DNA from 2 places in the Rhodobacter sp. 4.3.4 genome. Region 1 is predicted to be linked to the other one. Evidence: riboswitches for the same ligand, from Rfam matches in the RefSeq annotation. Region 1 holds a riboswitch; the other holds the start of a gene.
What was found. Region 1 has a riboswitch for thiamine pyrophosphate ahead of thiB (thiamine ABC transporter substrate binding subunit). Riboswitches for the same ligand answer to the same signal wherever they lie in the genome.
Positions count from the first base shown of each region.

Region 1 (4,687 bases):
ATCAGCGCCGCGACAATCAGCCCGAAGACCGCGACCGGCCGCGCCAGCCGCCACGGGCTCGCCCCCGCCGATTGCATCACCACCAGCTCGGATTCGCCCGAAAGCCGGTTGATCGCGTAAAGGACGGCGGCAAAGGCCGCCACCGGCAGCACCAGCGAAATCACCTTGGGCAGGGTCAGCGCGGTGAATTCCAGCACCACCCAGGCGGACTGGCCGTCACCGATCAGCTTGTCGAACAAAAGCACCGCCCGGTTCACCCAATAGACCGAGACCAGCACCAGCGCGAAGAATCCGAAGATCGCCATCAGCTGGGACAGGAGATATCGGTCCAGGCGTTTCAATGTCGGATCTCTCCCGCGGGGTTTGCCCCTCTCTAGCGCGGGATCACAGCCGGGAAAAGCCCGAAGACCCGGGCCGGTGCAGCTTCCCGCCCATCATCGCACGGCTATACAAGCGCGGTGGCGCCGCTTAGGCTTGCGCCGAACCAACCAGCCGCAGGGACTGCCATGATCCACCCCGTCGCCCTTCGTTTCACCGCCTCCGATGCCGAGACCCTTGCCGCCCGTGAAGGCCGTCTGGCGCTGATCGTGCCGCCCGAGGGCAAGCTCGGCGTGATGGGGCGCAAGCTGGACCGGCTGACGCGGGGCGCGGTGCGGCGGGCGCTGGCCTCCGAGGGCTGGGGCAAGCTGGCGGTGGGTGATTCGCTCGATCTGGGCTTTCCGGGCGGGCTGGCCTGCGAGACGCTGGCCCTGGTGAAGCTGGACCGCCGCGCCGGCGTGGCCGAGGCGCGCAAGGCGGGCGCAAGCATCGCCAAGGGGCTTGGCGAGAAAGGCGCTCTGGTGATTGCCGAAGCGCATCCGCGCGCCGCCGACATTTCCTTTGGTCTGGCGCTGCGGGCCTACCGTTTCGATTACCTGAGCGAGCCGAAAAAGCCCTTCGGCCCGGTCGAGATGATGGTGGCGGCCCCCGAGGCCGTCGCCGCCGCGGCCGCGCCGCATGCCGCGCTGGCCGAAGGCGTCTTTTTCACCCGCGATCTGGTGAACGAACCGGCCAATATCCTGACCACCGACGATTTCGCCGCGCGGCTGGCGGCGATGCACGAGCTGGGCCTTGAAGTCGAGATCCTCGACGAGGACGCGCTGGAGGAACTCGGCTTCCGCGCGCTCTTGGCGGTGGGCCAAGGGTCGGCCAGCCCGTCGAAGGTCGTGGTGATGCGCTGGCAGGGCGGCGAGCCCGATGCCGCGCCCTTGGCGCTGGTCGGCAAGGGCGTCTGCTTCGACAGCGGCGGCATCTCGATCAAACCCGCGGCGGGCATGGAAGAAATGACGATGGACATGGGTGGCGCGGCCGTTGTCGCGGGCGTGATGCGCACGCTGGCGCTGCGCAAGGCCCGCGCCAATGTCGTGGGGCTGGTCGGTCTGGTCGAGAACATGCCCGACGGGCGGGCGCAAAGGCCGGGCGATATCGTCAAGAGCCTGAAAGGCGACACGATCGAAGTGGTCAACACCGATGCCGAGGGGCGGATGGTTCTGGCCGATGTGCTTTGGTATGCGCAGGAGCGTTTCGCCCCCGCCGCAGTGATCGATCTGGCGACGCTGACCGGCGCGATCATCGTGGCGCTTGGCCATGATCATGCGGGCATTTTCAGCAATGACGACAAGCTTGCGGGCGATCTTCTGAGCGCCGCGAAGGCCGAGGGCGAAGGCGCTTGGCCGATGCCGCTGACGCCCGGCTATGATCCGCTGATCAAGTCGCGTCTGGCCGATATCAAGAACTCCGGCGGGCGCTGGGGCGGCGCGATCACCGCGGCGGCGTTCCTGAAGCGCTTCATCAAGCCCGATATGCCCTGGTGCCATATCGACATCGCGGGCGTGGCACTGCCGCCGGGCGAAAGCCCGCTGGCCCCCAAGGGCGCGACCGGCTGGGGGGTGATGACGCTCGACCGGCTGATCCGCAGCCGCTTCGAGGCCTGAGCCCATGCCCGCGCTGTTCTATCACGTCACCCAGTCGCCGGTCGAAGGGGTGGTCGAAACGCTGCTCACCCGCGCGCTGGCGCAGGGCTGGCGGGTGGAATTGCGCGGGGTGTCCCCCGAGCGGATGGACTGGCTTGACCAGAAACTCTGGCTTGGCCCCGAGGAAGACTTCCTGCCGCACGGGCTGGCGGGCGGGCCGCATGATGCGCTGCAACCCGTGCTGCTGACCACCACCCCGCGCCCCGAGGGGCGGCAGGCGGTGATGACCCTTGACGGCGCCGAGGTCACCCCCGCCGAGGTGGCGGCGGCCGAACGGGTCTGGATCCTGTTTGACGGCCGCGACGAAACCGCCGTCGCCCGTGCCCGCGATCAGTGGAAGGCGCTGACCGGGGCGGGCACCGCGGCGCAATACTGGAGCGAGGAAAGCGGGCGCTGGCAGAAGAAGGCCGAAAAGTAGCGCCCCGCCCCGCCCCCTCGCCCCCCGCAAAACACAGTTTTCGCTTGCGGCTTTCGCGCCGGGCCTTATGGTCCCGTCCCACCTCGGGGTGCTCTGACAGGGGCTGAGATGCGCTTGCGCAAACCCGTTGAACCTGAACCGGTTAAGACCGGCGGAGGGAAGGTATCCGGGCGCTCTCCCGGCCTGACCCCGCCCGTCAAGCCATTGGAGAGAAAGATGAAAACTGCTCTGATGCTGGCGGGTTGCGTGCTTGCCGCAACCCCTGCTCTGGCCGAGGACAAACCCGTCCTGACGGTCTATGCGCCCGAGTATTTTACCAGTGAATGGGGCCCCGGCCCGGCGATTGAAAAGGGTTTCGAGGCCGAGTGCGGCTGCGATCTGCGCTTCGTCGCGGGCGATGTGCTGCCGCGGCTGATGCTGGAAGGCGAGAAGACCGAGGCCGATGTGGCAATCGGGCTGAATACCGACATCACCGCCCGCGCCCGCGCCACGGGCCTGTTTGCGCCCCATCATCAGGATCTGTCGCGCCTGACCCTGCCGATCACCTGGGAAGATGACACGTTCCTGCCCTTCGACTGGTCCGAGGTCGCCTTTGTCTATGACAAGACGAAACTGACCACCCCGCCGAAATCCTTTGCCGAGCTGCTCGACGCCCCCGAAGGCGCCTTCAAGGTCGTCATTCAGGACCCGCGGTCCTCGACCGCCGGCCTCGCGCTGCTGCTTTGGGTCAAGCACATCTATGGCGACAAGGCCGGCGAGGCCTGGGCGAAGCTTGCGCCCAAGGTGCTGACGGTGACGCAGGACTGGTCCGAGGCTTACGGGCTTTTCACCGAGGGCGAGGCCGACATGGTGCTGTCCTTCACCACCTCGCCCGCCTATCACCGCATCGCCGAACAGGATGACAGCAAGGCGGCGGCGATCTTCCCCGAGGGGCATTATTTCTACACCGAGCTCGTGGCACAGCTGAAAACCTCGGATCAGCCGGAGCTGGCACAGAAATTCATGGATTACGTCCTGTCAGATACGTTTCAGGGCATGATCGCCACGGCGAACTGGTCCTATCCGGTGATCGAGAAACCGGGCGTCCTGCCCGAGGGCTTCGCCACCCTGCCCCGGCCCGCGACAACCTTCTTTTACAGCGAAGCCGAGGCCGAGGCGCTGCGCGGCCCGGCGCTGGAAGAATGGCGCGCGAATTTCGGCAAATGATCCCGGCGGCATCGGCGGCGGTCCTGGTGGCCGCGCTGGTGCTGGCCCCCCTCGGCGCGGTGATCCTCCGCGCCGGGGGGCTTTCGGCTTTGACCACCGCCGATCTGGAGGCGTTGCGCTTCACGCTCTGGCAGGCCGGGCTCTCGGCCCTGTTCTCCTGCCTGCTGGCGATCCCGCTCGCCCGGGCGCTGCACCGGCGCCGCTTTCCCGGCCGCAGCCTGTTCATCGCGGCGCTTGGGGCGCCGTTCCTGTTGCCCACCCTTGTCGCGGTGATGGGGCTTCTGGCGATCTTCGGCCGTCGCGGGCTGCTCAATGGCGCGCTTGACGCCCTTGGCCTGCCCGGGGTCTCGATTTACGGCCCCTGGGGGGTGGTGATCGGCCATCTGTTCCTGAACCTGCCCTTGGCGACGCGGATGCTGCTGCAGGGCTGGCAGGCGATCCCGGCCGAGCGGGTGCGGCTGGCGCTGTCGCTTGGCCTTGGCCCGGCGCAGATCGCACGGCATCTGGAGGCGCGGATGCTGCGCGCCGTCCTGCCCGGGGCCTTTCTGGCGATTTTCCTTGTCTGCCTGTCGTCCTTTGCCGTCGCGCTGACGCTGGGCGGCGGTCCCCGCGCCTCGACACTCGAGGTGGCGATCTATCAGGCCTTCCGCTTTGACGCCGATCTGGGCCGCGCCGCGGCGCTCTCGGCTTTGCAGGTGGCGCTGGCGCTGGCGGCGCTGGGCATCGCGGCGCGGCTGACGCTGCCGCCCGGCTTTGGCGCCGGGCTCGATCGGGCGCTGCCGGTGCAGCTGGCGCCGGGGCGGCCGCATCGGATCGGGGATGCGCTGATCCTCAGTGCCGCCGCGGCCTTCCTGCTGTCCCCGCTGGCCGCCATCGCGCTGCGCGGGCTGCCCGCGCTGGCCGATCTGCCCGGGCAGGTCTGGCAGGCGGCTTTCACCTCGGTCTGGCTCGCCATCGGCGCTGCGGCGCTGACGATGGTGCTGGCGCTGCCGCTGGCTTTGGCCGCGCCGCGCCGGATCTGGGCCGAACCCGCGGCGATGCTGCCGATGGC
Region 1 covers NZ_CM178967.1:2,648,510-2,653,196, forward strand. The annotation lists gene lptF (LPS export ABC transporter permease LptF) at 1-341, opposite strand, end outside; gene AC4PTB_RS12995 (leucyl aminopeptidase) at 507-1,973, shown strand; gene AC4PTB_RS13000 (DNA polymerase III subunit chi) at 1,978-2,430, shown strand; TPP riboswitch at 2,505-2,607, shown strand; gene thiB (thiamine ABC transporter substrate binding subunit) at 2,647-3,636, shown strand; gene AC4PTB_RS13010 (thiamine/thiamine pyrophosphate ABC transporter permease ThiP) at 3,612-4,687, shown strand, end outside.

Region 2 (4,687 bases), 1.4 Mb from region 1:
CAAAGGCCTCGATGATGTAATCGGCATGGCTTTGCGTATAGGTCCGGCGCGGGAAGGCGAGCCGCACCAGATCCATCGCCGCCGGTTTCTCGGACCCGTCCGGCTGGCGGCCGAACATCGCCGTGCCGATCTCGCACGACCGCACCCCGGCGATCTCATAAAGCGCAACGGCCAAAGCCTGCCCCGGATATTCGAGCGGCGGAATCTGCGACAGCCAGGCCCGCGCGTCGATGAAGACCGCATGCCCGCCCGCGGGCTTCACCACCGGCACCCCCATCGCATCCAGCCGCTCGACGATATATTGATGCGTGCGGATGCGGTAGCGCAGGTAATCCTCGTCGACGATCTCGACCAGACCCTGCGCCAGCGCGTCCAGATCGCGGCCCGCCAGCCCGCCATAGGTCGGAAAGCCCTCGGTGCGGATCAGATGGCCGCGCGCCTCCTCGGCCAGATCGTCATCGTTCAGCGCCAGCCAGCCGCCGATATTGCCGAACGCATCCTTCTTCGCCGACATCGTCATGCCATCCGCCACCGCGAAGCAATCGCGCACGATCTCGGGGATCGAGCGCTCTGATTGCCCCGCCTCGCGGGTCTTGATGAACCAGGCGTTTTCCGCAAAGCGACAGCCGTCGATGACGAAAGGCTTGCCATACCGATGCGCCAGATCGGCCACGGCGTGGATATTGGCAAGGCTCACCGGCTGGCCGCCGCCCGCATTGTTGGTGATGGTGATCATCACCAGCGGCACTTCGGCGTGATGCGCCTCAAGGTAAGCCTCGAGCCGCGCCAGATCCATGTTGCCCTTGAACGGATGCAGGCTTTGCGGGTCCTTGCCCTCGGCAATTACCAGATCGTCGCCCATGGCGCCCGAGGCCTCGATATTGCCGCGCGTGGTGTCGAAATGCGTGTTCGAGGGGATGCGCTTGCCCGGCCCGCCGAAGATCGAGAACAGGATCGCTTCTGCCGCGCGGCCCTGGTGCGTCGGGATGATGTGCTTGAATGGCATCAGGTTCTGCACCGCCGCCTCGAAGCGGAAGAAGCTGGGCGAACCGGCATAGCTTTCGTCACCCTGCATCATGGCGGCCCATTGCAGCGATGACATCGCGCCGGTGCCGCTGTCGGTCAGAAGATCGATCAGCACGTCATCCGAGTGCAGGCCGAAGAGGTTGTAGCCGGCCGCGCGCGCCAGACGTTCACGCTCGGGGCGCGAGGTGAGGCGGATCGGCTCGACCGATTTGATGCGGAAAGGTTCGATGATGGTTTTCATCACGGGGCTCCTGTCGATGGCCCCATGAAGCCGTGGCAACCGTCGCACGATGGGGCCGCAGCGTCGCGGTTGCCCGAAGACCCGGACCGCGCTCGACGCCCAAAGAGGTTGCAGGATGAAATCTTGCATCGCGCGTCATTTCCGTCAAGTCAGGCGGTGGGATCGGGATTGACGGACGCCCCGGGGCGGGGTTCTGTGGCCGCCTTGGCGCAGGGGAGATGCGGATGACGGACACCACGAAGGGTTTTGTCGCGATGGTGGCCGCCTGTTGTGTCTGGGGTCTGTCGGGGATCTATTACAAGGCGCTTTCCGAGGTGCCGCCGCTGGAAGTGCTTGCCCATCGCACGCTCTGGTCGGTGGTGTTTCTGGGCGCGGTGGTGGCGGTGCAGGGGCAGGGCGCGGTTCTGGCGCGCGCGCTTTCGGGGGCCAATCTGCGCATCGTGACGGCGGCGGCGGTGGTGATCTCGCTGAACTGGTTCGGCTTCATCTGGTCGGTGCAGAACGGCCGCGCGGTCGAGGCGTCCTTGGGCTATTACATCTTCCCGCTGGTCGCGGTGGCGCTGGGCATGGTGTTTTACGGCGAGCGGATGGGGCGGGCGCAGGCGGTGGCGGTGGCGGTCGCGGCGGCGGCGGTGGGCTGGCTGACCTGGGCGCTGGGCGCGGCGCCCTGGATCGCGCTGCTTCTGGCGGGCAGCTTCGGATTTTACGGGCTTTTGAAGAAGAAGCTTTCGGTGCCTTCGGTGGTCTCGGTGCTGGCCGAGGTGGTGCTTCTGGCGCCGCTGGCCGGGCTGGTGCTGGCGGCGGCGCATTTTGGCTGGTTTGGCCGCGCGCCCGGCTCCGGGCATTTCGGCGATGACCTTGGCCATTCGCTGATGCTGGCCTTTTCCGGGCTGATGACCGGCGGGCCGTTGATGCTGTTTTCCTATGCCGCGCAGCGGGTGCGGATGGCGACGATCGGGCTGGTGCAATATCTCAATCCGACGCTGCAATTCCTGGTTGCGGTCGCGGTCTTCGCCGAGCCCTTCACCCGCGCCCATGCCATCGCCTTTGCGCTGATCTGGGGGGCGCTGGCGCTGTATTCGGCTGCGGCGCTGCGGGCGCGCGGCTAGGGGGCGCTGTCCCGCCGCGACCCGAACGGGCGCAACATCCCGCGGGGGCAGGCTTTGCCGGGCGGCAGAGGTTGACAACTTCCGGCAGAAGCGCGACCTTGGCGCCCTCACCCGGGGGGTCTCGACAAGAGGCTGAGATACTGCTGGCCGGAAACCGATGCCGCGCAGCGCAGTGACCCGATGAACCTGATCCAGTTCACACTGGCGTAGGGATGGTGCACAGGCCGCGCGCGCCCCGCCCCCGGTTTCGTGGGAAGGGAAGCTTCCTGCCGGTCCTCCCATTCGACGCGGAACTGGGTCTCCTACGCCTTGAGCTCTGGAGGCTCCGACCGATGAAAGACCTGACCCCAACCGTCACCACGGGCCCGCTGCCCGGCTCGCGCCGCGTCTGGCATGCGGGCGAACGCCACCCCGAGATCCGCGTGCCGATGCGCGAGATCGACCTGCATCCGACCGCAGGGGAGCCCGCCGTCACCGTCTACGACAGTTCCGGCCCCTATACCGACCCGAAAGCCGAGATCGCCATTGACCGCGGCCTGCCGCGTCTGCGCGAAGCCTGGATCGCCGCGCGGGGCGATACCGAGACCTGTGCCCGAAGCGCCGCGCCGCCCCGGCAGCAGGCCGGTGCCGAAACCGCGCGGCAGGCGCCCGATTTCCCGCAGCCCCCGCGGCCGCGCCGGGCGAGGGGTGGGCAGGCGGTGACGCAGCTGGCCTATGCAAGGGCCGGGATCGTCACGCCGGAAATGGAATTCGTCGCCATCCGCGAGAATCTGGGACGCAAGGCCGCGCAGCAGGCACTGGCCCGCGACGGCGAGAGCTTCGGCGCCGAGATTCCGGCGTTCATCACCCCCGAATTCGTCCGCGACGAGATCGCGCGGGGCCGGGCGGTCCTTCCCGCCAACATCAACCACCCCGAGGCCGAACCCATGGTCATCGGGCGCAACTTCCTGGTGAAGATCAACGCCAATATCGGCAATTCCGCCGTCACCTCGTCGATGGCCGAAGAGGTCGAAAAGATGGTCTGGGCCATCCGCTGGGGCGCGGATACGGTGATGGACCTGTCGACGGGCCAGGACATCCACACCATTCGCGAATGGATCTTGCGCAATTCCCCGGTGCCGATCGGCACGGTGCCGCTGTATCAGGCGCTGGAAAAGGTGGGCGGCATCGCCGAAGACCTGAGCTGGGAGGTGTTCCGCGACACGCTGATCGAACAGGCCGAGCAGGGAGTGGATTACTTCACCATCCATGCCGGGCTGCGGTTGCACATGATCCCGATGACGGTGGGCCGGGTGACGGGCATCGTGTCGCGCGGCGGGGCGATCATGGCCAGATGGTGCCTGCATCATCACCGCGAGAGCTTCCTTTACGAGCATTTCGACGAAATCTGCGAGATCGCCCGCGCCTATGACGTGGCCTTCAGCCTGGGCGACGGGCTGCGGCCGGGCTCGATCGCCGATGCCAATGACGCGGCGCAATTCGCCGAGCTGGAAACCCTGGGCCAGCTGACCCGGATCGCCTGGGCCAGGGATTGCCAGGTGATGGTCGAGGGGCCGGGCCATGTGCCGATGCACAAGATCAAGGAAAACATGGACCGGCAGCTGCGCGACTGTGGCGAGGCGCCCTTTTACACCCTCGGGCCGCTGACCACCGACATTGCCCCGGGCTATGACCATATCACCAGCGGCATCGGCGCCGCGATGATCGGATGGTTCGGCACGGCGATGCTGTGCTACGTCACGCCCAAGGAGCATCTTGGCCTGCCCGACCGGAACGACGTGAAAACGGGGGTGATCACCTACAAGATCGCCGCCCATGCCGCCGATCTGGCCAAGGGGCATCCGGCGGCGCGGATCCGCGATGATGCCCTGAGCCGCGCGCGGTTCGAATTCCGCTGGGAGGATCAGTTCAACCTGTCGCTCGACCCCGACACGGCGCGCGCGATGCATGACGAAACCCTGCCCAAAGAGGCCCATAAGCTGGCGCATTTCTGTTCGATGTGCGGGCCGAAATTCTGCTCCATGCGCCTGAGCCACGACATCCGGGCCGAGGCGCAAAAGGACGGCATGCAGAAGATGGCCGAGAAGTTCCGCGCGGGCGGGGAACTTTACATGCCGCTTGACGAGGCGCCATGAGCGCGGGGCGGGCGCCGGAACGATGGCCGGGCGCGCGCCGCCCGGCGCCAAGGCCGAGCCGGTGAGAATTGCCCCGTAAGTGCTTGAAAAGTAATCGTTAAACTTGCGTCCCGCCGGTGCTGAACGCCCTCAGCCCCGGCGGGGCAGCCCCGTTCCGGTTGTTTCCTCAGCCGAAG
Region 2 covers NZ_CM178967.1:1,288,984-1,293,670, forward strand. The annotation lists gene AC4PTB_RS06215 (tryptophanase) at 1-1,267, opposite strand, end outside; gene rarD (EamA family transporter RarD) at 1,492-2,376, shown strand; TPP riboswitch at 2,479-2,607, shown strand; gene thiC (phosphomethylpyrimidine synthase ThiC) at 2,709-4,511, shown strand; gene AC4PTB_RS06230 (LOG family protein) at 4,678-4,687, opposite strand, start outside.
Region 2: it holds a riboswitch for thiamine pyrophosphate, as region 1 does, so the genes downstream of both, thiC (phosphomethylpyrimidine synthase ThiC) here and thiB (thiamine ABC transporter substrate binding subunit) in region 1, are expected to answer to the same signal.